One region of the Allobosea sp. 2KB_26 genome, then DNA from elsewhere that is predicted to be linked to it. Evidence: riboswitches for the same ligand, from Rfam matches in the RefSeq annotation. Region 1 holds a riboswitch; each other region holds the start of a gene.
What was found. Region 1 has a riboswitch for thiamine pyrophosphate ahead of thiB (thiamine ABC transporter substrate binding subunit). Riboswitches for the same ligand answer to the same signal wherever they lie in the genome.
Positions count from the first base shown of each region.

Region 2: linked by a shared signal. The riboswitch ahead of thiC (phosphomethylpyrimidine synthase ThiC) and the one ahead of thiB (thiamine ABC transporter substrate binding subunit) in region 1 are both predicted to bind thiamine pyrophosphate.
Region 3: linked by a shared signal. The riboswitch ahead of thiO (glycine oxidase ThiO) and the one ahead of thiB (thiamine ABC transporter substrate binding subunit) in region 1 are both predicted to bind thiamine pyrophosphate.

Region 1 is NZ_JBFRHE010000001.1:460,004-469,547, forward strand. Features, by position in the region: gene trxB (thioredoxin-disulfide reductase) at 1-678, shown strand, start outside; gene AB4099_RS02230 (LysR family transcriptional regulator) at 822-1,712, shown strand; gene AB4099_RS02235 (NADPH-dependent FMN reductase) at 2,038-2,598, opposite strand; gene AB4099_RS02240 (winged helix-turn-helix transcriptional regulator) at 2,727-3,071, shown strand; gene AB4099_RS02245 (methylated-DNA--[protein]-cysteine S-methyltransferase) at 3,081-3,647, opposite strand; gene msrP (protein-methionine-sulfoxide reductase catalytic subunit MsrP) at 3,674-4,630, opposite strand; gene leuB (3-isopropylmalate dehydrogenase) at 4,802-5,911, opposite strand; gene AB4099_RS02260 (ABC transporter substrate-binding protein) at 6,194-7,783, opposite strand; TPP riboswitch at 7,940-8,051, shown strand; gene thiB (thiamine ABC transporter substrate binding subunit) at 8,117-9,136, shown strand; gene AB4099_RS02270 (ABC transporter permease family protein) at 9,141-9,544, shown strand, end outside.
Region 2 is NZ_JBFRHE010000004.1:510,853-520,396, forward strand. Features, by position in the region: gene AB4099_RS15800 (methionine ABC transporter permease) at 1-41, opposite strand, end outside; gene AB4099_RS15805 (methionine ABC transporter ATP-binding protein) at 31-1,137, opposite strand; gene AB4099_RS15810 (hypothetical protein) at 1,145-1,330, opposite strand; gene AB4099_RS15815 (hypothetical protein) at 1,344-1,568, opposite strand; gene AB4099_RS15820 (hypothetical protein) at 2,031-2,414, shown strand; gene AB4099_RS15825 (copper chaperone PCu(A)C) at 2,523-3,002, shown strand; gene AB4099_RS15830 (dihydrodipicolinate synthase family protein) at 3,064-3,993, opposite strand; gene AB4099_RS15835 (fumarylacetoacetate hydrolase family protein) at 4,016-4,702, opposite strand; gene thiE (thiamine phosphate synthase) at 4,812-5,486, opposite strand; gene AB4099_RS15845 (hydroxyethylthiazole kinase) at 5,483-6,232, opposite strand; gene thiC (phosphomethylpyrimidine synthase ThiC) at 6,241-8,103, opposite strand; TPP riboswitch at 8,182-8,286, opposite strand; gene AB4099_RS15855 (hypothetical protein) at 8,369-8,569, opposite strand; partial or broken gene AB4099_RS15860 (OmpA family protein) at 8,679-9,544, opposite strand, start outside.
Region 3 is NZ_JBFRHE010000013.1:55,016-64,559, forward strand. Features, by position in the region: gene AB4099_RS26800 (amino acid ABC transporter permease) at 1-70, opposite strand, end outside; gene AB4099_RS26805 (hypothetical protein) at 989-1,333, shown strand; gene AB4099_RS26810 (acid phosphatase) at 1,521-2,213, shown strand; gene AB4099_RS26815 (hypothetical protein) at 2,344-3,468, opposite strand; gene AB4099_RS26820 (helix-turn-helix transcriptional regulator) at 3,458-3,826, opposite strand; gene AB4099_RS26825 (nuclear transport factor 2 family protein) at 4,081-4,458, opposite strand; gene AB4099_RS26830 (P-loop NTPase family protein) at 4,477-4,995, opposite strand; gene AB4099_RS26835 (thiamine phosphate synthase) at 5,028-5,663, opposite strand; gene thiG (thiazole synthase) at 5,660-6,436, opposite strand; gene thiS (sulfur carrier protein ThiS) at 6,438-6,650, opposite strand; gene thiO (glycine oxidase ThiO) at 6,647-7,837, opposite strand; TPP riboswitch at 7,895-8,027, opposite strand; gene AB4099_RS26855 (isochorismatase family protein) at 8,174-8,797, opposite strand; gene AB4099_RS26860 (LysR family transcriptional regulator) at 8,900-9,544, shown strand, end outside.

The DNA of each region.
Region 1 (9,544 bases):
TGGGGTGATGGCGGCGCAACCTATAGCTGCGATGCGCTGATCGTGGCCACCGGTGCCCAGGCGAAGTGGCTGGGCATCCCCTCGGAGCAGACCTTCCAGGGTTTTGGCGTCTCGGCCTGCGCCACCTGCGACGGCTTCTTTTTCCGCGGCAAGGAAGTGGTGGTCGTCGGCGGCGGCAACACCGCGGTCGAGGAAGCGCTCTATCTCGCCAATCTTGCTGCGAAGGTCACACTGGTGCACCGGCGCGATTCACTGCGGGCCGAGAAGGTGTTGCAGGATCGCCTGTTCAAGCATCCCAAGGTCGAGATCGTCTGGGATAGCGAGATCGCGGAGATCTGCGGCGGTACGCAGCCGCCGTCGGTCACGCATCTGCAGCTCCGCAACCTGAAGACGGGCGTTGAAAGCGAACTGAAGACCGACGGCGTCTTCATCGCCATCGGCCACAAGCCGTCGACCGAACTCTTCACCGGGCAGCTCGCCATGCGTGAATCGGGGTATCTCGACGTGACGCCCGGCACGACGCAAACCAACATCCCCGGCGTTTTTGCTGCAGGTGACGTCACCGACGAGCATTATCGCCAGGCTGTGACGGCTGCGGGCCTGGGCTGCATGGCCGCGCTCGATGCCGAAAGATGGCTTGCCGCCAACGTCACGGAACAGCGTGAAGCGGCCGAATAGGCCGAAAAAGACAACCCATCACGATTGTTGATGGGTTGTCTCACGAGATTCAGTGTGAAAAGAGGCCCCGTCAGCAAAGCAACCGTTGACGTTCCTGCGTTTTACCCCCCAACATGCACGAAACGCATAACGGGGGAACCGCGGTGGATTGGGACCGCATCAGGATTTTTTATACCGTCGCAGAATCCGGCAGCTTTACCAAGGCTGGCGACGTACTTGGTTTGAGTCAATCCGCCGTTAGTCGGCAGATTGGCGCGCTTGAGCGTGAGCTGCGTGCACCGCTGTTTCACCGCCATACGCGCGGGCTCATTCTCACCGAGCAGGGCGAATTGCTCTGGCGCGCGGCACGCGAGATGACGCAGCGCCTGGAGCGGACTCGCGCCCAGCTCTCGGAGACGCGTGAGCATCCATCAGGCGAACTGAAGGTCACTGCGACGCGTGGCCTCGGCGGCCATTGGCTAACCCCAAGGCTGGCGGAGTTCCTCGACCTCTATCCGGACATCAAGGTCGACCTCATTCTCACCGATGAGGAACTCGACCTGTCGATGCGCGAAGCCGATATCGCGATTCGCCTGCGTCAGCCGCAGCAGCCGGACCTGATCCAGCGCAAGCTCTTCACCGTGCATTTTCACGTCTATGGCTCGCCGGCCTATATCAAGCGCTTCGGCGAGCCGAAGAGCTATGAGGATCTCGACAATCACCGGCTCCTGTCCTTCGGCAGCACCTCGCCATCCTATCTGACGGCGGTGCACTGGCTGGGAACCCTGGGCCGCGAACAGCGCAACCCGCGCCCGATCCATCTCACCGTGAACAACATCACGGCGATGAAGCGGGCGGTCGATAGCGGCGCGGGCATCGCGGTGCTGCCGGATTACCTGATCGAGACCGGCTCCCCCCTCGTCCAGCTCATGCGCGAGACCGAGATGCCGCAGCTCGAAAGCTATCTGGTCTATCCGGAAGAGATGAAGTCGGTGGCCAGAGTGCAGGCATTCCGCGACTTCCTGATCCAGAAGGCCCAGCGCTGGACCTACTAAACGGCCGAAAGGCCCGGCTATGCGCGCAGCGCGGGTATCTCGCGCTGCGGCAAACGCATGCTTTTCAGCCATTTAGGCTAAAATTTGTCGCACATGATTATAGGTCATGCAGTTTCCGCATAGCGGCCCCAAGCTATGCTGCATTGCAAAACGGCACGTGCTGCCCGATATAGCAATCACGGTTGTTCGGAACGGGCTCCGCATTCTCCTCCCGGCGTTGAGTTCGTTCCAGCCGTTCCCCTCTGAGATGTTTGGCGGTAACGCCGGATGTTTCAAACTTCAAAGGCCAGCTCCCTCGGGACGCTGGCCTTTTTTTCATGCGTGGTTATGCAGCCCGGCGCGCGAGCAGGCCCGCAAGTTCGGCGAGCTGGTCGATGAAGGCCTGCAGGAAGGCGCGGGTCGTTTCATCGGGGACATCGCCAGCCTCGTCGACCAGATTGGGCTTCAGGCCGATATAGGCCTCGCCGCCCATCACCAGCGCACCAAGATTGCCAAGAATCACCCGCAGATGCTGCTGCGCGATCGCCGAACCGATCGCTCCCGGACTCGTGCCGGTGATGGCGACGACCTTGCCCCGCCAGGAGCTCTTGCCATAGGGCCGCGCCGCCCAGTCGATCGCGTTCTTCAGGAGCGCGGGAATCGAACGGTTGTGCTCGGGTGTAACCACGAGAACAGCGTCAGCAGCCGCGATCTCGTGCTTGAGGCGCGTCGCGCTTACCGGCCAGTTCGCCTCGAGATCCTGACTGTAGAGTGGCAGATCGTCGATCGCGATGAAGCTCGCCTCGAAGGCGCTGGAGCCGAGCCGCGACAGCGCGACGGCGAGCTTGCCGTTGATGGAATCCTTGCGTGCGCTGCCAACGATGACGGCGAGCTTCAACTTTGCCATAGGAGATTTCCTTGGTTACAAAAAGAGACCAAGGCTCAATAAATGCCTGTGACAAAGCCACGCAAGGAGGCACAATTTTGTCACCAGAGAACCTGCATGTGCCTCACGAGTGCCGCGCCGTTGGCGAGATGCTGTCCCGCGTCGGCGACAAGTGGACGATGCTGGTCGTCGACCTGCTCGGCGACGGGCCGAAGCGCTTCACCGAGATCAAGCGCGCGCTCGGCAGCATCTCGCAGCGCATGCTGACGCTGACGCTGCGCAATCTGGAGCGCGACGGCCTCGTCACGCGCACGCAGTTCGAGACGATTCCGCCACGCGTCGATTATGAGCTGACCGAACTCGGGCACTCACTGCGCTATCCCGTCAAGGCGCTCAGCGATTGGGTCGTCGCGAATCGACGCGGTATCGCGGCCGCGCGGACCCGCTTCGACGAAGCGCAGGAGCCGAAGCGCAGGCTTCTCAAGCTCGCCTGAGAGGAAAACTCAGCGTCGCCGCGCTTCCAGCGGCAGCGAATCGAACAGGCTCGGCATATCGCTGGTGCGCGCCTTCTCGATCGTCAGCATCCGCAGCTTGGTCTCTACCCCGCCATCGGCCGAGAAGCCGCCGGTCTTGCCGTTGGCCGCCAGTACGCGATGGCAGGGCACGATGATCGGAAAGGGATTCTCGCCAAGCGCGACGCCGACCGCCCGTGCCGCACCTGGCTCGCCGATGCGGGCTGCAACCTCGCCATAGGTCAGGGTTTCGCCAGGCGGGATGCCGAGCGCGACTTCATAGACCTTGCGGTTGAAGACGGAGAGACCGTCCATTTCGATCGGTAGCCCCGAGAGGTCGCGCTTCTCGCCGGCGAGCAGCGCCACGATCCCGTCGATTGCCTCCTGCACGAACGGCGGAGGAGCGCCTTCGACAGCCTCCGGGTAGCGCCGGGCCAGCCGCTGGCGGGCTCGAGCTTCATCCTGCTCCGGCAGCTGTGCGCCGATCAGGTGCTCAGCCCTCCAGACCAGCGCGCAGGCGCCGATTGCCGTATCGAACAGGCAGAAACCCTGGCTCATCACGCCTCCCGACGGAAGCGGCGGCCTCAGACGTAGAGCCGCTCGCCTTCAAGCCCTTTGTACATTGCTGCGACCTGCTCGCCATAGCCGTTGAACAACAGTGTCGGCCGACGCTCGCGCGAGCCGAGAACCTGCTCGCTCGCCTGGCTCCAGCGCGGATGCGGCACCTCCGGGTTCACATTGGCCCAGAAGCCGTATTCCGACGCCTGCAGCGCCTCCCAGAAGGTCTTGGGCCGCTCGGCGACGAAACTGATGCGCGTGATCGACTTCACCGATTTGAAACCGTACTTCCACGGCGTGATCAGGCGGACCGGCGCACCATGCTGATTCGGCAGCGGCTTGCCGTAGATCCCCGTCACCATCAACGTCAGGTCGTTATTCGCCTCCGCCATGGTCAGCCCCTCGGTATAGGGCCAGGGATACCAGCGTTGCGTCTGCCCGGAGGCCACGCGCGGGTTCAGGAAGGTTTCAAACTTGATGTATTTGGCACTCGAGAGCGGTTTCGCCAGCGCCACCAGGGCCTTCAGCGGAAAACCGGTCCAGGGCACGGCCATAGCCCAGCTCTCGACGCAGCGGAAGCGATAGAGCCGCTCCTCGAACGGCATCTTGCGGACGAGATCGTCGAAACCGATCTCGAACGGCTTCTCGACCATGCCGTCGATCGCGATGTTCCAGGGCCGCGTCGGCAGCTTCTTTGCCGCACTGACGACGTCCTTGGACATGCCGAATTCGTAGAAATTATTGTAGTTCGCGGCCAGTTCCTCGTCGGTCACCGGCCGGTCGAGCGTGTAGCTCGCATTGCGCTTGGCAGGATAGAGATCGAGCGTCGGATCCGCGCCTTGCGCGGCTGCGATCTGAGGCAGCGCACTCCCGGCGATCAGCCCCGCACTCCCGCCGAGAAAGGCCCGGCGGTTCATGGCGATATGTTCGGGAGTGACCTGGCTCTCGGGCAATTCCCAGCCAGGGGGGCGTTTGATCAGCATCGACGGACATGCTCCGTTTCAGAGAGCGAAGCTTAGTCCACAGATGAGCATCAAGTGCAATTCACGAGCGGGAGAGGCGTAGGGTCCCTCACCGCATGGTCCCTTGGACGTCATCCCGGCCGAACCGAAGCGCAGGACCGGGATGACGTCGGAGTGCTGGGAGGGGTCGCGTCAGCCGCGCGCTTCCAGCGCCTTGACGATCGCATCGCCCATCTCGGCGGTCGAGACGGCATTGGCGCCCGGTGCGGCGATGTCCTTGGTGCGGGTGCCGGCGCCAAGCACATCGGCAATCGCGCCTTCCAGCCGGTCGGCCGCCTCGATCGCGCCGAAGGAGTAACGCAGCGCCATGGCAAATGAGCCAATCATCGCGATCGGGTTCGCCAGGCCCTTGCCGGCGATGTCGGGAGCCGAGCCGTGCACGGGCTCGTAGAGCGCCTTGCGCTTGCCGGTAGCCGGGTCTTCAGCACCGAGCGATGCGGAGGGCAGCATGCCGAGCGAGCCGGTCAGCATCGCCGCGACGTCGGAGAGAATATCGCCGAACAGGTTGTCGCAGACGATGACGTCATACTGCTTCGGCCAGCGCACGAGCTGCATGGCGCAATTGTCGGCGAGCACATGCTCGAGTTCGACATCCCGGTAGTCCTTGGCGTGCAGCGCCGTGACCGTCTGCTTCCAGAGCACGCCGGTCTTCATGACGTTGTGCTTTTCGGCCGAGGAGACCTTGTTGCGGCGGGTGCGCGCCAGCTCGAAGGCGACGCGCGCGATGCGTTCGATCTCGGGCGTGGTGTAGAGCTGGGTATCGACGCCGCGCTTGGAGCCGTCCTCCAGCGTGACGATTTCTTTCGGCTCGCCGAAATAGACGCCGCCGGTGAGCTCACGCACGATCAGGATGTCGAGCCCCTCGACTACTTCGGGCTTGAGCGAAGAGGCGGAAGCCAGCGCCGGATAGCAGATCGCGGGGCGCAGATTCGCAAACAGGCCAAGGTCCTTGCGCAGCCGCAGCAGGCCCGCCTCGGGACGGTGCTGGTAGGGTACATCCGCCCATTTCGGGCCGCCGACAGCGCCGAACAGCACCGCATCGGCGTCCTGGGCGAGCTTCATGTCGCCTTCCGAGATCGCCGCCTTATGTGCGTCATAGGCGGCGCCGCCGACAAGTCCGCGCTCGATGGCGAAGGAGGCGACGCCCTGCTTCTCGAACCAGCCGACGATCTTCTCGACCTGGCCGGTCACTTCGGGGCCGATGCCGTCGCCCGGCAGGAGGAGGAGCTTGTGGGTCGCCATGGTCGCCTCACGCGTTTGTCGGATGTTGCTGGGGCCAGCGCGGCCTTGCCGGGCTGATTAGGCGGGGAAAGGAAGTGACGCAAGCGCAGCCGCCGGGCAGCGCGCCTGCGCGACAAGCAGAAGCTGTGTGATCGGCGCCGGCACCGAACTGCTTCACTCCGGCCGGAGTGAAGCAGCGAGCAGGAATCCGTCGCAGAGCGTGGCGATGGTTTCGCGATCAGAGCCGCGAGCGCGGTGCCTTTGGCATCACCCAGCATCCCGACGGCAATGGCCCCTCCGTCCTCAGGCCTTCTTCTCCATGTTCCAGAAGAATTGCACCGGCGAGAGCACCATGCCGGTCAGGCTCTTGCGATAGGCCATTGGCTGTTGCACCAGCCCGGCCGGCGCATAGGGTACCGTCTCGAAGGCGCGCTTCTCGATCGAGGCGGCCAGTTCCTTCTGCCTGGCCACATCAGGCGTTGCTATCCACTGATCCCGCAGGCCTTCCAGCGTGGGATCCTCCGGCCAGCCGAACCAGGCGGCAGAGCCATTGCTGCGCAGCAGCGGATGCAGCGCAGGATTGAGCACGTCGGCGCCCGACCAGAGCGTATGGAACACCGACCAACCGCCCTGGTCCGGCAATCCGCGATTGGAGCGCCGGCCGATGAAGCTGGCCCAGTCGGTCGCGACCAGATCGACAGTCATGCCGAGCTTCTTCAAAAGCTCCTGCGTCACCAGGCACTGGTTATAGGCGATCGGCTGGTCTGCAGGCGCCAGCAGCAGCACCTTCTCGTTCTTGTAGCCGGCCTCCTGAAGCATGGCCTTGGCCCGCTCCAGATTGTTGCCGAGTGCCGCCTCACCGCCCGCTCCGGTCGACATCGGCGAGCCCGGCGTGAAGAAGGTCTTGCACTCCTTGTAGTAGTCCTTGCTGCCGACGACCGCCTCCATGTAGTCGGTCTGGTCGATTGCCATCATCACCGCCCGTCGAATGCCGGGATTGTTGAAGGGCGGCTGCAGATGGTTGAAACGCATCAGCAGGATCAGCCCGAGCGGCACGTTCTCGATCGCGATCTCGGGATTGCTCTTGAGCAGGGGCAGGAGATCGACCGGCGGCTGTTCATACCAATCGACCTCGCCCTGCATCAGCGCGCCGACTGCGGCCGAAACCTCGGTCAGCGGCAACCATTCGATGCGGTCGATCTTGGCGACCTTGCCGCCAGCGGCCCAGGATGGCGCCTCCTCTCGCGGCCTGTACTTGGCGAAGCGCTCATAGACCGCGTTCTGGCCCGGCACCCATTGCTTGTCCATGAAGCGCCAGGGTCCGGAGCCGATCGCCTCCGTGATGTTCTTGGTCGGCTCCATCATTGCCACGCGCTCGGGCATGATGAAGGGTACGTTCGAGGAGAGCTTGCCGAGTGCGTCCGGCAGCATCGGGAAGGGCTTCGTCAGGCGGATGGCGAAGGTGCGCTGATCGACGTCATCGTAACCCTCGACGAATGTCGCGAAGGTCTGCCCGAAGGCATCGCGCGCCGACCAGCGACTGATCGAAGCAATACAGTCCTGCGCCCTGACCGGCTGCTCGTCATGGAACATCAGTCCGTCGCGCAGATGGAAGGTCCAGCGCAGCCCGTCCGGCGCAGCCTCCCAGCTCTGGACCATCTGCGGCTGAATGCGGAACTGCGCGTCCGTCGCAAACAAGGTATCATATATCAGATAGCCGTGATTGCGGATGACGTAGCTCGTGGCGACGATCGGATCGAGCGAGGGCAACGGCGTCGACGGAATGAAGCGCAGCGTATTGGCGCGCGATTGCCCACGCGACGGAAATCCGACGAGACTGGAAGTGGTTAAGGCGGAACTTCCGGCCAGAATCTGACGGCGATTGAATCGCATGCGACATCCCCTTGCTCTTGAGCTTTCGCGCCAGGCGCGCCTGCCTTCTGTCAAGCAAGAGATATACCAGCATGGTCAGGCGACGACGCGCAATGCCCGTTGCGATGGATCGGCGGCATCAACTGGACTCGCCCGTGCCCGCTCGCTATTCCCTTGACCGTCTCAACGGGGTGCCCGGCGGTTTCGGGCTGAGAGGGAAGCGCAGGGCTTTCAACCCGTCGAACCTGATCCGGATCGTGCCGGCGGAGGGATTGAGCACCGGCGTCTCGCACCGGAGGTGGCCTCCCCTCTCGACCGTCAAGGGCCGCCGTCGAATGCATGCGGGGTGACGCCATGACCTTTCTGAACAGCCGGATGACCCGGATCGCCACCGCGCTCTCGGTGCTTCTGCTTACGACGCCGTCCATGGCGCAGGAGAAACCGGCGCTGACCGTCTACACCTATTCCTCCTTCACCGGGAAATATGGCCCCGGCGCCAAGGTGAAGGCGGCCTTCGAGGCGCAATGCAGTTGCACGCTGAACTGGGTCGCAAGCGACGATGCCGGCTCCCTCGTTGCGCGCCTGAAGCTGGAGGGTGAGACGACCAAGGCCGATGCCGTGCTCGGCCTCGACATGAACCTTGCGGCGGAAGCCAAGGCCACGGGCCTGTTCCAGCCCCATGGCCAGGATACTACAGCACTCACTTTGCCCATCGCCTGGACCGACGATACCTTCCTGCCCTTCGACTGGGGGCATCTCGCCTTCGTCTATGATTCAACCAAACTTGCCGCGCCGCCCACCAGCCTGAAGCAGCTTGTCGACGATCCGAATGGGCCGAAGCTGGTGCTGCAGGATCCGCGCACCAGCGCGCCCGGGCTTGGCTTCCTGCTCTGGATGCGAGCCGTTTATGGCGACGGCGCCGACGCCGCCTGGACCAGGCTCAAGCCCCGCATCGTTACCTTCACCAAGGGCTGGTCGGAGGCCTACGGGCTCTTCCTTAAGGGCGAGGCCGACATGGTGCTCTCCTACGCGACCTCGCCGGCCTATCACATCGGCGTGGAGAAGAAGACGCAGTACAAGGCCGCGCCCTTCAGCGAAGGCCACTATCTGCATATCGAACTCGCCGGCATGACGCGCACGACGCGGCAGCCCGAGCTCGCCAAACGCTTCCTCGCCTTCACGCTTTCGGACGCCTTCCAATTGCTGATCCCGGAAGGCAACTGGATGATGCCGGCGAAACAGGCGGCAGGTGGACTGCCGGCATCATTCGCCGATATCATCAAGCCGGAACGGACCTTGCTGTTCACGCCGGACGAGGTGCGCACGCAGCGCCGAAGCTTCATCGACGCCTGGCTCGCCGCAGCGAGCCGCTGAGGCCTTGTTCCGCCCGGCCACGCTCACTGCGCTTGCCATCCTTGCGCTCGCCGGCGCCTCGCTCGCCGGGCTGGCGGGAGCCGGGGGCAACGTCGCGGCCCTGTCGTCGCTCGGCCCCTATCTCGCTCGCCTCGTCGCAGGAGCGACCGTCCAGGCGGGCCTGTCGATGCTGCTCTCGATCCTGCTGGGCACGGCACTGGCGCTTGCCTTGCTGCGCCGCCGCTTCCCAGGCCGCAACCTCCTGCTCGCCGTGCTGACCGCCGCCGCCGTCGCACCGACGATCGTTATCGTCTTCGGCGTCATCGCGATCTATGGCCGTTCCGGGCTGCTCGGCGACCTGGCGCGTGCCGTTGGAGCTGAACCGCCGGCGATCTACGGGCTCCAGGGTATCCTGATCGCTCATGTGTT
Region 2 (9,544 bases), on a different contig from region 1:
GCGGTCGCCTGGGCGATGAGGCGGATGAGTTCAGGAGACATGGCCGATAACCTCCGCCTTGAGTTCGAGGCTCTTCAGGGCGCCGAGCACGGCAGCGAGTTCCGGCTCATGGGCCGTGACCGAGACGAGCAGGCTGCCAAAGGGCTGGCCCGCGATGGCATCGATCCGTCCGGCCAGGATGTTGACATCGACGCCGACGATCGAGCTCAGCCGGCTGATCACCGGGGCTGTCGCATTCTCACCGATGAAGGTGATGCGCAGCAGGGCGCTGTCGCCTGGACGTGCCTCCGACCTGACGCGGCCGGCGAGTTGGGCGGGAAGTTCGACACCGGTCACCGTCTCGACGAAACGCGCGGTGGTCGGGTGCTTGGGCTGGGTGAAGACGGTAAAGGTCTCGCCTTCCTCGACGATCCGCCCGCCCTCGATCACCGCCACGCGGTCGCAGATCTCCTTGATCACCGGAATTTCGTGGGTGATCAGCAGGATGGTGATGCCGAGCTCGCGGTTGACCCGCTTCAGCAGGCCGAGGATCGACTGTGTGGTCTCAGGGTCGAGCGCCGAGGTCGCCTCGTCGCAGAGCAGCACCTTGGGTTCGGTCGAGAGCGCGCGGGCGATACCGACGCGCTGCTTCTGGCCGCCGGAGAGTTCGGCCGGATAGCGCTCGCGCTTTTCGGACAGGCGGACCAGGTCGAGCAGCCGCGTGACCTGGCGTTCGATCTCGGCCCTTGGCGCGCCTGCAATTTCGAGCGGCAGCGCGACATTGTCGAAGACGGTGCGCGACGAGAGCAGGTTGAAGTGCTGGAAGATCATCCCGATCGTCCGCCGCCGCGCCCGCCAGCCGGCTTCGGTCAGGGCGGTGACATCCTCATCCTCGATCAGGATGCGGCCGGAACTCGCCCGCTCCAGACCGTTCACCAGCCGGATCAGCGTGGACTTGCCGGCGCCGGAGCGGCCGATCACGCCAAGGATTGCGCCCCGTGGTACGGTGAGATCGATGCCCGAGAGCGCGGTCACGGCGCCTTGCCCGGAGCGGCCGGAGAAGACCTTGCCGACATTCTCGAACCGGACCGTCGGTTCTGGACTGAAAACGGGGTTGGCACCGACGCTGAAGGCGTCGGGCTTCACGAGAGCGTTCATCATAACCTCAGAGGAGCGTGTGGCAGGACCAGTGCGAGATGCCGAGCTGTTCCAGCGTCACGTCGTGGATGGAGCGGCGTGTGTTCTCGTCTTCGTCCGCCCGCTCCTGGGTCGAAGATGGTGCGAGCACGGTGGGAAGGGCCCGGTCGAGCCAGTCCCGGAGCAATGCGCTCAGGGTCGTGATCAGCTGCATCGGCCTGCCCCCGCTACGACGCCAGCCGCAGCGCCGGGCGGCGCTGGGAGGCGGCGAGCTGCCGGGCCGCGGTTTCGGCAGCGTTTGGCGTTGCGAAACGGAGGCCCTCAAGTGCGCGAAAGGCGGACGAGGCGGAAATGAAGGTGAAGAAGCGTTCGTCGCTGCGGCGATTGACGAGCCCGGCCTGGGTCTCGCCGATTTCGATGATGAATGCTTGCTGGGTTTGCGACTGGGTCATGGCTTGCCTCCGCCGCATGGGCGGCGTTCGATTGGGCGGATCGGATTGGGAGAGGCCCCGGCGTCAGCCCGGGCCGTCTTTCAATGCAAGATCAGCATCGACAACAGCAGGCAGCCATCAGCATCGTGGCAGCGGACCGGCGCAAGGTCGAAACGGTCATGTTCATCTCCTCGTCACTGGAGCCCACGACCCGGTCGTGGCGCTTTAGCGTTTGGTGACGCGGCGCAAGCTGCACGCTCAAATCTCCGCGGCCGCCGAACCATGTCCAGCGACAGTGCCAATCTGGGTGAAATTGTCCTCTTTGTCAACCCGATCGTTCTTTTAAAGAAACGAATGAAAGGGAATGAATCTTTCGCGCACCGTTGCCGAGGGGGCAGAAATCTCTCCGCGATCGTCTCGCGGACCTCACCCTGCGACAGAGCGCGGCTTGACGGAGAGCAGGTGAGGAGGCCAAGTCGCGCCATGTCGGCCCTTGGTTCCCCGCTTGAGACGCTGCGCCGCTCCGTTCTCGGAGCCTGGCTAGCGGCTGTCTATGCGCTGGCCGTTCTGGCCGCGGGCCTGACACCGGCATCAGCCTTTGCGGCTCATCCAGCGCTGGCAGGTGCGGTTCTGTGTTCCGGGCAATCCGTCTCGGACACGTCCGAGGTTCCGGAGCCGGCGAATGGCGTCCAGCATTGCATCGGCTGCCCGATCAATCCTGCCCTTGCGATCCCTCCTGTGCCGCCACAGCCGGTGGGCGCGCGCCTTGCGGCCCCGCTGGAGCGCTCCGTCCCGATTCTGACGGATGCCACCCATGGCGCTGTCCTCGGTCTGCCGCAATCGCGAGCGCCGCCGATCGCATCCTGAACACGGTTTCGTCTCTCCCTCTCGTCTTGCGGCCAGCCCGACAGGCCGCCGCAAACCGGGATTTCCGGCCATTCGCGAATGGTCGCGACCTCTTTCAGGACCATGCTCATGAACAAGCCCGTTCACTACCTCGCCGCGGTCGCGCTCACACTGGCGAGCGCCGCCGCCTTCGCCCATGACTACAAGGCTGGCCCGCTGAAGATCGGCCATCCCTGGTCGCGCGCCACGCCGGCCGGTGCCAAGGTCGGTGGCGGCTACCTTTCGATCGAGAATACCGGTTCGACACCGGACCGGCTGATCGCGGTCTCTGCGGCCTTCGCCGGTCGCGGCGAGATCCATGAGATGGCGGTCACCAATGGCGTGATGACCATGCGCGAGCTTGAAAAGGGCATCGAAATCCCGGCCGGTGCCAAGGTCGAGCTGAAGCCCGGCGGCTTCCACATCATGTTCCAGGAGCTGAAGCAGCCGCTGAAGCAGGATGAGCGCGTCAAGGGCACGCTGACCTTCGAGAAGGCTGGTGTGGTTGAGGTCGAGTTCAAGGTCGAGGGGATCGGCGCCAAGGGCGCAGCCGCCGAGCACACGCACTGAGCGCTTGAAGACAAGGCGATGCCCCCCTCTCGTTGAGAGGGGGGCATCGCGATTCCTGCTTTCAGAATTTGGCGCGCGGGTCGTGCTTCGCCAGCCGCGCCAGCAGATAGTCCACTTCCGCCTTGGCCGCGGCGGTCAGACCGGCGCCCGGCTTGCGCTGGGCGTCGCTGGCCAGGATGCCGCGCTTCATCATCGTATATTTGCGGACGGCAAGGCCGACGCCCTGCTGCTGCTCGTAGCGCAGCAGCGGCAGATGCGCGTCGAAGATGTCATGCGCCGCGTCGCGCTTGCCCTCGCTGGAAAGGCGGACGACGTCGATCAGCAATTCCGGGAAGGCATAGCCGGTATTGGCACCGTCGGCACCGCGTTCCATCTCGAAATCGAGGAAGAGCCCGCCATTGCCGGTGAGGATCGCAATCTTGCGCAGGCTGCCTTCCGCCTGGAATTTGCGCAGCGTCGAGATCTTCTCGAGCCCAGGCCAGTCCTCGTGCTTCAGCATCACGCAGGACGGGTTGTCCTGGACGATGCGGCGGATCACGGCCGGCGTCATCACCACCGAGAGCGTCAGCGGGTAGTCCTGGATGACGAAAGGAATGTCGCTGCCGATCGCCTCGACAGCCTGCGCGTAATAGCCGACGATCTGGTCGTCGGTGCGAAGGCTCGGCGGCGGGGCGATCATCACGCCGCCGGCGCCGCGATCCATCACCTGCCGCGCCAGTGAACGCATCGCCGCAAAGCCCGGTGCCGAGACGCCGACGATGATCGGCTTGCCACCCATCTTCGCGACCGCGCGCTTGACGAGCCCGATGGACTCCTCCGGTTCGAGCTTCGGCGCCTCGCCCATGATGCCGAGCACGGTGATGCCGTCAGAGCCGATGCCGGCATAGAAATCGAAGAGCCGATCGGTGCTCGCCCAGTCGATGGCGCCATCGGGCGTGAAGGGGGTCGGCGCGATGGGATAGACACCGCGGGCGTCAGGGGTCAGCTGCATGATCAGTTTCCTTGAAGTCTCTTCAGGCGATCCGGGTGCGGACGCTGCCGACGCCGTCGATGGCGCCTTCCAGCACGTCGCCCTTGACGACGGCCGCGACGCCTTCCGGCGTTCCGGTGAAGATCAGGTCGCCGGGCGCCAGCGCGACGAGGCCGGAAAGATAGGCGATCGTCTCCGGCACGCTCCAGATCAGCTTGGCGAGATCGGAGGTCTGGCGCACGCGGCCATTGACCGTGAGCTCGATCTTGCCGGCGCTGGGATGGCCGCTCTGGCTCGCCGGCACGATCTCTCCGATCGGGGCCGACTGGTCGAAGCCCTTGCCCATGTCCCAGGGGCGGCCGGTCTTCTTGGCTTCGGCCTGCAGGTCGCGACGGGTCATGTCGAGCCCGGCCGCATAGCCATAGACATGCGAGAGCGCCTCGGACACCGGGATGTCGCGCCCACCGGTGCCGATCGCGACGACCAGCTCCATTTCGTGATGCAGGTCTTTGGTCTTGCTGGGATAGGGCATGTCGGTGCCGTTGATCACCAGCGCGTCCGCCGGCTTGGTGAAGAAGAACGGCTCCTCGCGGTCGGGATCGCCCCCCATCTCGCGGGTATGTTCGGCATAGTTGCGCCCGACGCAGAAGATGCGGCGCACGGGGAAGAGCCCGCCGCCCGCTACCGGAACCGCGCTGATGGCGGGCGGTTCGATCACATAATTCGTCATGACGCAGCGCTCCCTCGATGTTGTGCCGTTCATGGGCGAGCGATGGACGCGAAGCAAGGGGCGGGGCGCTCGTGGCGGGGCTGCGCGCCCGGCATTGCCGCGTGACGGTTCAGGCGGATGCGGGAGCTTCCGGCGGCGTCGGCAGCAGCCGCTCGAGCACCGCGCGCAGCGCGCGCGCGGCGGCCCCGACATCGTCCTGCACGAACAGTGCGCCGATCACGGCAATGCCGTCAGCCCCTGCCTCGATGACGGAGGCTGCATTCATGGCCGTGATGCCCGCGATGGCTCCGACCGGGAGTGGTCCCAATACGGCAGCAGCCTTGCGCCGGAGGGCCGTGAAGCCGTCGAGCCCGAGAGAGGAGCCTGCATTGTCCTTGTGCGAGGTCTGGAAGACACCGCCGATGCAGGCATAGTCGATCTTCGCTAGGGCCAGCGCGGAGAGTTCATCCTCATGCTTCAGCGTCGCGCCGATGATGGCGCGGGGCCCGAGCAGGCGGCGGGCATCGTTCGGCTTCATGTCGTCGGCGCCGAGATGGACGCCGTCGGCACCGGAAGCAAGTGCGACATCGACGCGGTCGTTGATCAGCAGCGGCACCCTTGTGCCGTGCAGGGCCGAGCGGATGGCCCGAGCCTCGCGCACCATCTCGCGCGTCGTCTCCGTCTTGGCGCGCAGCTGGATCAGGGTGGCGCCGCCATCGACCGCGGCACGCGCCAGGTCGGCCAGCGAGCGCCCGGCCGCGATCTGCGGATCGACAATGCCGTAAAGGCGGATATCAACGCTCACCCGTGCTCTCCCATGCGTTCGCGCAGCGTGGCTTCGTCCATTCCTGCCAGCGCGTCGATCAGGTGCACGGCGAAGCTGCCGGGCCCTTGCGATGTCTCTGCCGCAATCTCACCGGCGATGCCATAGGCGGTCAGCGCGGCGGCCGCCGCGATCGCCGGATCGCCCTCGACCGCGCAGCATGCCGCGATCAGGGCGCCCGCTGCGCAGCCGACCCCGGTGACCTTCGTCATCAGCGGATGGCCGTGGGAAATGGATAACGTCCCGCTCGCCCCCGCAATCCGGTCGACCTTGCCGGTGGTGACGAGCGTGAGGTTGCGCTCGCGCGCCGTCTCGAGATCGGCCGCGAGCGCGGCCATCTCGGTCGCGTTGCCGCGCACCACGATGTTCGGCAGGCGCAGCACCTCGCGCGCCACGTGCTGGCGCAGCGGCGAGAGCTCGACGAAGACCGGATCGAAGACGAGCGGCTTCCGTCGGTCGCGCGCAACCTCCAGCAACTTGGGGATGGCAAGTTCGCTCTCGGCATTGATCGTGCCGATATTGATCAGGATCGCGCCCGCGCCTTCGGCCATCGCCGCGACCTCGTCGACATGGATCGCCATGGACGGGATCGCGCCGAAGGCGAGCAGCATGTTCGCCGTGATGTTCTGCGCCACTGTATTGGTGAGGCACTGCACACGCGGGCGGCTCGTCGCCACCCGCGCCAGCACGCCCGCGACGACCGTCGCGTCGAGGCGGGCCGCGGTCATCGTCGCGCTCATTCGGCCGCCGGCAAATAGAGATTGCCGCCCTTGGCCAGGAATTCCTGCGATTTCTCCGCCATGCCTTCGAGCGCTGCGCGTTCGTTCTCACCCATCGCCAGCACTTCGGCGCGCAGATCCTGCGTGATCTTCATGGAGCAGAATTTCGGCCCGCACATCGAGCAGAAATGCGCGACCTTGTGAGCGTCCTTCGGCAGGGTCTCGTCATGGAAGGAGCGCGCGGTGTCGGGGTCGAGCGCCAGGTTGAACTGGTCTTCCCAGCGGAAGTCGAAGCGGGCACGCGAGACCGCGTCGTCGCGGATCTTGGCCGCCGGATGGCCCTTGGCGAGATCGGCGGCATGGGCCGCGATCCGATAGGTGATGACGCCGGTCTTGACGTCGTCGCGGTTGGGAAGGCCGAGATGCTCCTTGGGCGTGACATAGCAGAGCATGGCGCAGCCGAACCAGCCGATCATCGCCGCGCCGATGCCTGAGGTGATGTGGTCGTAACCCGGCGCGATGTCGGTGGTCAGCGGTCCCAGCGTGTAGAACGGCGCCTCGCCGCATTCGCGCAGCTGCTTGTCCATGTTCTCCTTGATCTTATGCATCGGCACGTGGCCGGGGCCCTCGATCATCACCTGGCAGCCCTTGTCCCAGGCGACCTTGGTGAGCTCGCCCAGCGTCTCCAGCTCGGCGAACTGGGCGCGGTCATTGGCGTCGGCGATCGAGCCCGGACGCAGGCCATCGCCGAGCGAGAAGGAGACGTCATATTTGCGCATGATCTCGCAAATCTCGTCGAAGCGCTCGTAGAGGAAGCTCTCCTTGTGGTGCGCGAGGCACCAGCGCGCCATGATCGAGCCGCCGCGCGAGACGATGCCCGTGACGCGGCTCGCGGTGAGCGGGACATAGGGCAGCCGCACGCCGGCGTGGATGGTGAAATAGTCGACGCCCTGCTCGGCCTGCTCGATCAGCGTGTCCTTGAAGACCTCCCAGTCGAGCTTGATCGGGTCGCCGCCGACCTTCTCCAGCGCCTGGTAGATCGGCACCGTACCGATCGGAACCGGCGAGTTGCGCAGGATCCAGGAGCGGATGTTGTGGATGTTGCGGCCGGTCGACAGGTCCATCACCGTGTCGGCGCCCCAGCGGATTGCCCAGACCAGCTTCTCGACCTCCTCGGCAGCGCCGGAGGTCACGGCCGAATTGCCGATATTGGCGTTGATCTTGACCAGGAAATTGCGGCCGATCGCCATCGGCTCCAGTTCGGGATGGTTGATATTGGCGGGAATGATGGCGCGGCCGCGCGCGATTTCCTCGCGCACGAATTCAGGGGTGACGAATTCCGGAACCGAGGCGCCGAAGCTCTGGCCATCGGCATGGCGCTCGCGGGCGCCTTCGAGCATCGCGGCGCGGCCGAGATTCTCGCGATGCGCGACATAGATCATCTCGGGCGTGATGATGCCGGCCTTGGCGAACTCGTACTGGGTCGCCATCTGGCCGGGCTTGGCCTCGAGGATCGGGCGGGCGGCCGGGCAGGCGGGAACGAGCTGTTCCGCCGAGATATGGCCGTTATCGGCGGCGGTGACGGCACGGCCGGGCACGGTCGTGAAGCCACGAGCATCGAGCCAGGCCCGGCGCGGCTGCGGCAGGCCGGCATTGAGATCGATCGTGACATCGCTCTCGGTGAACGGACCGGACGGATCGTAGATGCGGACCGGCGGCTCGGAATCGGTGGTGAGCTGTACTTCGCGGAAAGGCACCCGCATCTCGGGGTGGTCCGGCGGCGCGACATAGATCTTGCGCGAGCCGATGATCGGGCCGGTCGTTACGGTTTGAGGGGCCGCCTTGACGGTATTCTTCTGTGGCTTGGTATGGGCGTTCATGGGATCTCCTCCTTGGTCCAAGGTTCAGGAGATCCGGGTTTAGAAGCGGTCCAGTCGCTGTCTGCGGGTACACGTGTGGCGCACGCCGCGTTCCAGTCCCTCCGCCGGTATGACCCGGATCAGGTTCGACGGGTTCGGCTTTGGACGCCATCTCAGCTCTTGCGAGCACCCCTCGGAACGAGGCGGAGGTTAGGGCCGGCGGCTCTTGAACGCAACCGGCAACGGGCCGGATGCGACCCGGCCATGCGGCGCCGGAATGCCGCCTTCAGGCGAGAATGTCGACGTTCTGGCCCTGGCCAGCGGCTAGAGTAGCCTTCTGGGTTTCGGCGCTCTGCTGCAGCATATCCACGAGCGCCTGGTCGGACGAGGCCTGCTGCTTCACCATCGCGGTCTGCAGGGTCTGGCGGGTCGAGGCTGCCTGGCTTGCGGCAAAGCTCTGGGCGATCGCGACGGATGTCTCACTCATCATCAACTCTCCTTACGGGAGGTCTTAAGCATGAGAGCTTGCTGATTCCTGAATCCCCCGAACCGGGGAGGCCGGCGCGACGGTCGCCCCCCGCGCCGGTTCGATCGGTTCACTGCGGCTGGTTCTGTCCGGCCAATAGCGGGGTGATGCGTCGGAGCGTGACGCGGCGGTTCTCGCGCGCGGCCTCCTGCGTCTGCACCTTGAGATACTGCTCGCCATAGCCCTGCGTCGTCAGGTTCTCCGGCGGCACCTGGAAATCGCGCGTCAGGATCTCGGCGACGGATTGGGCCCGGCGATCCGAGAGCGAGAGGTTGTCGACATCCGAGCCGACGGCGTCGGTATGGCCCTCGACCAGGAAGACCTCGTTCGGCGCGCGCTGCAGTGCCTGGCTGATCGAGGCGGCAATCACCGAGAGCCGCTGCGCCTGATTGGGCGTGACCTCCCAGGATCCGGTCTCGAATGTCACCGTGTCGATATCGACGCTGCGCATGCGGGCGCGCAGGTCCGGCGAATAGCGGACTTCGTCGAGCGTGTAGCGACGCGGGATCGCGGCGATCGGCGGGGCAGTGATCGTCTCGTAGATCAGGCGCTGATCGGCCTGCTCGGCATCGACGATATAGCGCTCGCGCGGGATCGGCAGCGGCGGCGGCGGCAGCACGACGACCTCATCCGAGAAGCGCATGTCCGGCCGATCGCGGCGGGTATTGTCGATCATCACGATCTCATCGCCGTCGCGCATGCGCCGGGTCCGGCGGATCAGGCGGCCGTCCTCGTCGGTCACGGTGATGATGCGGCTGCCGTCCGGCCGTTCGTACACGGTGACGTTCTCGTCTCCGCGCCGTTCGGTCCGCCCCTGCCAGCCGAGGTCGCGAAAGCGCTCGGTCTCGTCGCGGCGGATGATGGCACGGTCGTCGTCGCGGATGATCGTGCGACCGGGCTCGCGAATGATCGTGACGTCGCCCTCGCGACGCTCCT
Region 3 (9,544 bases), on a different contig from region 1:
GCACGCCGCTCCACAGCCACTCCCAATAGGGCTCCTGCAGGAGGATGGACCAGTTCCAGCGGTAATTCATGCCGCGGGCGCACGGCTAAGCCGTGATCCAGGGACCGCTGCCATCCACCGAGTCCCCATCGAATCCCTCCCAAGATTCCACTATACCGGAATGATGAGATCGGCCGTCGGGGATTGTCAACAGGCGGTCATGATATTGAGCCATGCGACGCGAGACTGGCCAGGGCGATGACCGGCCAGCTGCCATGCAGAATCCGTGGGGCGCGGATATCCTGTGCTTCCAGCGGCCGGAGTGCCCTCCTGGGCCGGCAGTTCACGAACCTCTCCCCTCATTGCACGGCGGAGGAGCCCTGTGCTGAAACCGACCGGTTCGCGATCATCGGCCTCGAACGCTTCGGGATGCGCCAAACAGTCCGGCCCGTCGGCGATCCCAGCGAGGCGCGGGACTGGCGCGACACCATCGCCAACAAGCCGTGTCGACCGCCTTCACGGCGCACCGACGGCCCTGGCCAAGACGAGCAAGCACCGGCGGAAACCGCAGTCTGCGCGTCCGAACCGGGGCACAATGAAGGCCGGCGCGCGAGGCCGCCGGTGGCAGCCTCGCGCGCCTTCTGGACGACCCCGGAACGTTCGGGGCATGATCAAATCGAAATTGGAAATGAACGATCGATATCAGGCGATAAAATACGCTCTACTGAATCACGTTGAATATCAACAATATGATAATATAATCACAGTAATTTATGCTTCTATCAATATATGCAGTAAGTAATATGTACCATATGAAGATCTATTCTTTCTACCCCTCGTTTTGCCCCCCATTTGAAATTGCCGCCCAGCACCATTGTCGAACTGTCCCAGCCCGTATGTGATGAAGATCACATACGGGCTCGGGTTTTTCAGGTGCCACAGACGGGTGAGACAGTGCGGCTGAGCCTGCCTGCCATCCTGGCTTCAACCTCGATCGGGAGAGATTGGAATGTCAGGCCGGTCGCTCCAAAGGCCCTTGTTCTTGCCCTTGTTCTCGTTGGCATGCGTCGCCTTGGTGGCGGCGACCTCTGCGATCGCGGCGGACGCCCCGCAGCACAGGACATTTCAATCGCGGACCTGCCCGGTCTGGGACAAGGACCTGCATCACCTGCTCGACTGGAGCGAGGCGTTCGGCATCCACACGCCTGAACTGCGCCTGAGCGTTCGCGCAGAAGCCCTCAAGCTTCGGGAAAGATGCCTGCGCGATCTCAGCATGGCCTCGCTCAATCGCTACGTCATGCTGATGAAGCTGCTTTACGATGACGAAGCGGACGAGGTGGAATCCTACGATTGAGACGCAAAGGACGCTGGAGACAAAGTGCACCCCTCGGCGAGCGCGGCACTCCCCTGGCGCACGTGGTTCGAGACGTCGCCACTGGGGGCACCGACGGAAGGCGAGATGGCCTCGCGGCGGGAGATTGGCTTACATCACACTGTCATAATTCAGGAGCGTCGATCCCTGGCCAACAGGGACCGCAACCATGCGCCATATAGCATTCGCTCTTCTGACAGCCGCCACGCTGGCCTTCTCTCCCGTTCATGCCGAGGATGCGAAACCCTTCGCGACCGGCAAGACGATCGACCTCACAGCCGTCCTGAAGCCGCCCCCGGCGCCGGACTCGGTCCAGACGAAGGCCGAGATCGGTGAGGTCCTCACCATTCAGGTGACGCGCACGCCTGAGATGGAAGCGCAGGCCCAGGCCGATGCCGTCGAGGATGTCTGGCGCTTTTCCGACGTGATGGGCCCGGCCTTCAAGACTGAAGCGCTGCCGATCTTCTCGGCCTTCTTCGATCGGATCGTGGCGACTGAGGGCGCCGTGGTCGATCCGGCCAAGGACAGCTGGAAGCGGCCGCGGCCGCATCAGGCGAGTCCGTTGGTCAAGCCTGTCGTGAAGACCTCGAACTCCGGCGCCTATCCCTCCGGCCACACCACCGTCGGGACCTTGATGGGCATCGTGCTGTCGAACATGGTTCCGGAAAAGCGCGCCGAGATCATGGACAGGGCCTGGGTCTATGGCTGGAACCGCGTGATCGGCGGCATCCATTATCGCTCCGATATCGAAGCCGGCCGCATTGCAGGCTCGGTCATCGCTGCGCGCATCTTGGAGCAGCAGGATTTTCAGACCGAGTTCACCGCCGCCAAGGCAGAGCTGCGCAAGGTGCTTGGCCTCTGAGCGATCAGCGAGAAACGGGTTCGGCGGCGGGTCTCTCCCCTTCCGAATCCGCGCCTTGCCGATCGGCCAGCAGACGTAGCCGTCACAGCGCTGTCCAAGAAGAGCCCCGGCAGCGCGGCATCAAGCTGCTTTACGATGACGAAGCGGACGAGGTGGGATCCAACGATTGAGACGGCGCCGATCTGGCTCCGTCCTGGCGACCGGCATCGCTGCGTGCAGCGTCCCGCTCGGCCGGCACGACGACCCACTCCAGTGGATCATGCTCCATCGCGCGCACGACGATCGACCAGGCAGCGCTGTTCCATCTGGCCCCCCTCCTTGTCGTCCTGGCCAACTCGGCGCCCACGAGCATCGGGTTGACGACCGGTCCTTCAAGCAGTCGCCAGACCTCGTACATCTCGCGCCACAGCGTTTGAGAACTGCTCTCGGGACCTGGCACGCTGCGACGGATCAGCTTGACCACCAGCGACCATAGTTCGTTGATCACGACGAGGGTGTAGATGCCCAACAGCCATATGCCGGTTGTTGTCCAATCGAAGTGGAAGGCCGCCCCTATCCCCAACAGAGGCACAACGATAAAAAAAGCGGCAGACGCCAGCTGCAGCTGGAATTCGGCCTTCCATTTGAGATTCCGGAGTTCCTCGAGGTTGCCGCGGGCCCTCAAATAGCGACGCCGGCGCCATGGGTCCCCCGGTTCTTCTGCTTTCTTCACCGCTTCCCCGAACCTAGACAGTTCGTGCGTCACGATCGCATCGACGAGCATCCAATCGAGGACAGGGTGCCGCATCCACGGTTGCGCCAGATAGTCTGCGACGCAGCTGTTGAACTGGTCCTCGCGGAGCGAGGTCTGATAGCGGCTTTCGTAGCCCTCCACGTATCCGCGGCCCGGATCGCGCCGCTGCCACATCACACGCTCGGCAGCCTTCCGGGCCTGGTCTTCAGCCGGGCTGCCCCACCACCGATGTTTGCCGTCGCTCAGCGCCGCCTGCGCCCTCCTGAGGACTGTGTACGACTGATGAAGACGCTCCGAATATGCCGAGCCGTCGCCGCCTGTCTTGATCGTTTCGGCAAGCGCCCGGGTGGCGAGCTGTGTCATGAGCCAGCGCATCTGATGCCCGTCGAAATCCTCCCCGGGCGAAAGGCGGATGTCGATCCATCGAGTTGTGTAGGCGATTGCCTCCGGCACCGACAGCGCTTCGCCCCGGCCGGACGGGATCGGCACGGGCCTATATTGCGGCAGGATGTCAGCGCTCAAGTCGTTGCACCAAATCCGGGGGGACGCCGACAGGGATGGGCGGCAGCATGTTGACGCCGCGCTCGCGGGCGACTGAGCGGAGCTCCCGCGGCGCCATGCCGAAGCGCTCCTTGAAGGCGCGGCTGAACTGCGCCTCGCTGGCGCGATCGTCGCCGTTGATCGCCTCATGGTAGCGCTGCATCCGGCGTAGCGCTTCCGCCCCCGCAAACATCTCCTGGCTCTGCGCGACGGACACGGCCGCCTCCTCGACAGTCATCAGGCGCCCCTTGCCCGCTTTTCGCGTCGCCGGATCTGCTTCGCCGCACGCAGTATCAAAGGATAGCAGACGCAGCGTCAAGTACACCGCAATGTCCCACATTAGACTTCGTCCGTTTTGCTGCGACGGTCTTCGGCGCGGCGAAACTGCCGAGGTTTCATGCGCGACCATCTGCACCGTGCCTTGCGCCGGATGACGGCCCGGATCGAGCACGCACTTGAACGGCGCCGGGCTTGAGGCCGGGCTCGGCGTGGTGATGGCGATTGCGATTGTCCCTCCCGGGCGCAGCGGGAGGGACGATCGCGGATCTGGGTCAACACCGCCGGCGCGGCTCAAGCCCCCGCACGAAGCCCCCGTCAGGACGACTGGCCAGCAGGCGTCCCTTGGTGAAAGACCATCTGCCAGCGGCCCTCGATGAACCGCCAGATCGAGCTTCGCAGCGTATGCCGCTCCTCGCGGCCATTCGCGACGCGAAAACTCAGATAGGTCAGCAGGACCACATCATCGGCCAGGGATCGGAGAACGAAATCCCTGGCTGCCGGCACGTCGACCGTCTCGGCATTGCCCTCGGCAAGGCTTCGGATCACCTCGGCCTTCTCGTATACACCGCCTGATCGACCGAATTCGACGAAACCTTCCGCCAGAAGCCGATCAAGCGCTTCCGGAGACGCTCGAACCGCTGGCTTGAACAGCGCTTCCTCCAGTCCCCTGATCAGGTCGAGATCCTGTTTCACCCTGCCCTCCTGCCCGCCCTACGCAGCCGCCGCCGCATTCACGAACGCCGAGATCTGGCCGGCGTCGCGGAGATAGACCACCGGGATATGAGCGGCGGTCGCCACCCGCTCGCGCTCGATCTGCGGTCGCTTGTCCCTATCGAAGGCCCAGACATATCGGAGGAAGCCGAGGAACTCCGCGTTCAGCTTTTCGGTGCAGCCATCGGGGAGATCGGGCCGCGGCCGGTTCAGGATGCTGCGCCACAGGACGCGGGCCAGGCAGGTGGTCCGCGGGACGTCGAGCCAGATGACGATATCGGCGCGCGGCAGCCTCAATTCGAAGGTCTGGCTGGAGTAGTTGCCCTCGCAGATCCAAGCATCGCCGGACACGGCGTCCCGCACGCGATCCCGAAAGAGCCGGGGCTCGGCCTTCGTCCAGCCGGCCTCCCAGAACAGGCGGTCGAGATGCACGACCGGCAGCGCGAGGCGCTCGCCCAGTGCGCGCGCGAGCGTCGACTTGCCGCTGCCGGCATTCCCCAGGATCACGATCCGTCGCATTGGCGCAGGCCATTCCTCTCGTTTCGACCTGCTCATACACCAGGGCGTGGACTCATGAGCGCGCAGGCGCGAAGGCTGCGAATGGTCTTGGCCGTATCCACGGCTCGCATCACCTCCCCCATCACTGCAACTCCCACAGCACCAGCCTCGATACAGAGTGACGCGCGGTCGCAGGTGATGCCGCCAAGGGCCACGACCGGCAGGCCGATCGCCGCCCAGCGCCGCAGCACGGTCAGGCCCAAGGCCGGGCCATAGCCAGGCTTGCTCGCCGTCGCGAAGATCGGGCTCGCCGTGACATAATCGGCGCCTGCCGCTGCTGCCGCCCGGACATCGGCCTCGTCATGCGCGGAAACGCCGATCAGCGCGGAGACGCCGAGCACGGCGCGGGCCGCGGAGATCGCTCCAGCCGATTGCAGATGGACGCCCCGCGCCCCGACCCGGGCGGCGAGATCAACATCACCGCCGATCGTCAGGACCGCATCCGCCATGCTCACGAGCTCATGCAGCTGCAGCGCCAGGCTGCGGCGTTCCGCCTGATCGAGATCGCGATCGCGCAGCCAGATCCAGCGTGCCCCGCCGGCGAGCGCCGCAGAGACAAGCTGCGGCAAGGGCTTCACGGCCTGATGCCGGTCGGTGACGACGAGCAGCCGGTCGGGCAGCCTGTTCACGAACCCACAAGCCCGAGCTGGGGGCTGGACGGCTGAGCCCGCCCACGCCGCGGAATGCGCCCCGCCAGGCGGGCGTTCCAGCCGGCCTCGACGGCGTGACGCATGGCGAGTGCCATTCGCACGGGATCATCGGCCTTGGCGACGGCGGTGTTGAGCAGAACCCCGCTCGCGCCGCATTCCATGGCGATCACGGCGTCGGAGGCGGTGCCGATGCCGGCATCGACGATCACGGGCACGGGCGAGCGTGCACAGATCAGCTCGAGATTGGCTGGATTGGCGACGCCCATGCCCGAGCCGATCAGCGACCCCATCGGCATCACGGCGGCGGCTCCGAGATCAGCCAGGCGCGCGCAGATGACCGGATCGTCGTTGCAATAGGGCAGCACGACGAACCCCTTGTCGACAAGTTGGCGCGTCGCCTCCAGCAACTCGCCAACATCGGGATAGAGCGTCTCGCGATCGCCGATCACCTCGAGCTTGATCCAGTTGGTGCCGAGCGCCTCGCGTGCAAGCTCGGCGGTGAGGATCGCGTCGCGCGCGGTCTCGCAGCCTGCCGTGTTGGGCAGGAAGCGGCGGCCGGCAAGCAGGCGCAGCGTGTCGGAGCCATGGCCCTGCAGCGAAATGCGACGCACGGAGAGCGTGACAAGGTCCGAACCGCTGGCCTTGATGGCATCGACCATGATGCGCTGGCTCGGATAGCCGGCCGTGCCAATGAGGAGCCGCGACGACAATGACGTGCCGGCGATGGTAAGGGCCTCGATCGGGGTGTTCATGTCAGCCTCCCGCGAAGGCACGGATGATTTCGACGCGGTCGTTGCGCGACAGAGGCGTCTGCGCCCAGTCGACCTGCCGCACCACGGTGCCATTCAGCGCGATGGCGAAGCCCTGCGGTCCCGGCAAGTCCAGCTCGGACGTCTCCTCCTGCCAAAGCGCCGCCAGATTCTCGGCCGCGCTCTCGCGGTCCTTGCCGTTGATGATGAGTTTCATGAGATTGCCTCCAGAGTTGGGGTGAAGCGCGCCTGGCCGAATGAAGCGGCCGGTCCCGTGATGCGATCTTCGACGAGGAGTTGCTCGATCGCGGCTGCCGTGACGGGGGCGAGCAAATAGCCGTTGCGGTGATGCCCGGTCGCAACGAGCAGGCCCGATATCCCCGTCTCGCCAAGGATCGGCGCATCGTCGATGGAGGTCGGGCGAAAGCCGGACCAGATCGCCTCGACCGGCATTTCCTCGATCGAGGGCAGTGCGCGCCGGGCACCGTCGAGCAGGGCATAGACGCCGCCAGCAGTCACGCTGTCGTCGAAGCCGCGTTCTTCCATGGTGGCGCCGACCAGGAGAGTGCCGTCGCTCTTGGGGGCGAGATGCACTTGCTCGGTCCAGACGACGCGCGCGAGCGTACCGGTCCCGGGCGTGCTGCGGAGCGCGAGCGACTGGCCCTTGAGCGGGCGGACGGGGATGTCGAGCCCCTGAAATCGGGTCCAGGCGCCGGCAGCCGCAATCACGACCGGGGCCTTGCAGAGTCCGCGCGGCGTCGAGACGCCGAGAACGCGGCCCCCGGCCAGCTCCGGCTCGGCCTCGCAGGCTTCGACCAGGTGCGCTCCGGCCGCGAGACAGGCGCGTCGCAGCGCCGCCATGACGCGCGGCGGATCGACCTGATGGTCGGCGGGGCAGAGAATGCCGGCAACGACCGAGGGCCTCAGCCCGGGTTCGCGTTCGCGGCATTGCGCCCCGCTAAGCCATGCCGCCTCGACCTCGGCGCGCCGTTGCAGGTCATGGCGGAAACGCAGGCGCTCGACCTCTTCACGCCCCAGCGCGACCAGCAGGACACCGTCCCGGCGATAGTCGATGCCGAGCCCGCCATCGGCTTCGAGCTCGCGTGCAAAAACCGGCCAGAGCCGCTGGCTTTCGAGCGCCAGCGGCAGATGGTCCTCGCCGCCCGGCTCCAGCTCGGCGGCCGCGGCCAGCATGCCGGTCGCGGCAAGGCTTGCTCCCTGTCCGATCGTGCCACGCTCGAAAACCGTCACATCAAACCCGCGCCGGGCCAACCGCCAGCCGATGGACAAACCGATCAGGCCACCGCCAATGATGGCGATATCGGTGGAGGACGGCACCTCGCAGGCGACGGGCCCAGGATCGTCGCCAGATCGGCGAAGGGTGGTGTGTGGCGGGCCGCGCATGGCAAACTCCTCGCCCAGCTCGGGTAAGGAGATCTGGCAGCCCTTCGGCTGCCGGCAAGTGCCTCGACGCTCCATCCCTCCGCCGGTATGAGCCGGATCAGGTTCGAAGGATTTCCGCGCGCCTTTCCGGGGAACACCCGGTCTGCCAGCGGTTTCTCAGCCCCTTGCCGGGGATCTCCCTGGAATGCGCGCAGTCTGGAGCCGGGGCAGCAGCGAGGTCAAGAGCCAACCCGACACAAATGTCGGGAGGACCCAGGCTGGAGGGCCACGGGCCGGAATCTTCGCGGGGCCATCGAAGCCTCTCGACTTGACGCTCGTGCGCCGACGGGAGGCCGGTTATCGTCCGTAGGCCTGCGCGATCTGGCCGACCAGCGTCGCCCAGGGCATGTCGAGCGCGCCATAGACGGCCCCGGCTTGCGGGTGAGTATTGTCCTTCAGGATCTCGACCATCAGGGTCGCATAGTCGGACACGACCACGCCGGCCTGGACCATCCGCAGCAGCCCGGCCTGCCGCTTCGTCTCGCTGAACGTGCCCGACGCGTCGACAGCGACATAGGATTCATAGCCCTTGCCGATCGCCGTCATGGCGGGGAACGCAGCGCACACCTCCAGCGAGATGCCGGCGAAGATCAGCTTCCTGCGCCCCGTCGCTTCGATCGCGGCTGCAACCTTCGGGTCGTCCCAGGCATTGACCGAGGCCCGGTCCAGGATCGTGACGCCGGGCAGCGCCGCGACGAGTTCGGGAAAGGTCGGTCCCCACATGCTATCGCGCGCCGTCGTCGTCACCACGATCGGCAATTTCAGCAATTGGGCGGCCTTGGCGAGCGCGACGACATTGTGCTTGAGCTCGCCGGTGGAATAATCCCGCACACCGCTCATCAGCCCGACCTGATGGTCGACGAGAATGAGCGCGGCATTGTCGGAGGTCAGCGGGGCATAAGGTTTGGCGGGCGCGTTCATCGGTCGCTCCTCATCAAGGGCGGGTGATGCAACGACTATGGCCGCCAGCCATATGGAACAGTAGCCTCGCCTTTGAAACGCCGGCGTTCTATATCTGGAACGATGACCGACGCTGTCGACCTCTCCGGCATGGCTCTCTTCGTCAGGATCGTCGAATCCGGCTCCTTGAGCGCCGCCGGCCGCCTGCTTGGCCTGCCCAAGGCGACGGTCAGCCGCCAGCTCGCGCTGCTGGAGCAGCGCATGGGCGCGCCCCTGCTGCTGCGCTCGACACGGGCGCTCAGCCTGACCGACACGGGCCGGCGCTATTTCGAGCGCGTTCGGCCGATCGTGCGCGATGCGGAGCTCGCCCAGGTCGAGACGCTCGCCGAGCATGCAAGCCCGAGCGGGACGCTGAAGATCTCAGCCCCCGTCGCTTATGGCCAGCATGTGCTGGCGCCAAAGCTTTTCACGTTTCAGCAGCTTTATCCGGCGGTCCGCCTCGACCTGCGCCTGGGCGACGAGCTCGTGAACATCGTGGCCGGCGGCTTCGACCTTGCGATCCGGCTCGGCCGGCTCGACGACAGCGACCTGCGCGGCCGGCTGCTCGAACGCATCGACATGTGGCTGGTCGCCTCGCCGGATTATCTCGCGCGTGCCGGGACACCGCGGGCGGTGGCGGAGCTTGCGAACCATCGCGGCATCCTGACCCGCAGCGATCTCGACCAGTGGACGGTCGATAACCAGTCGATCCGCGTCCGCTGGCATATC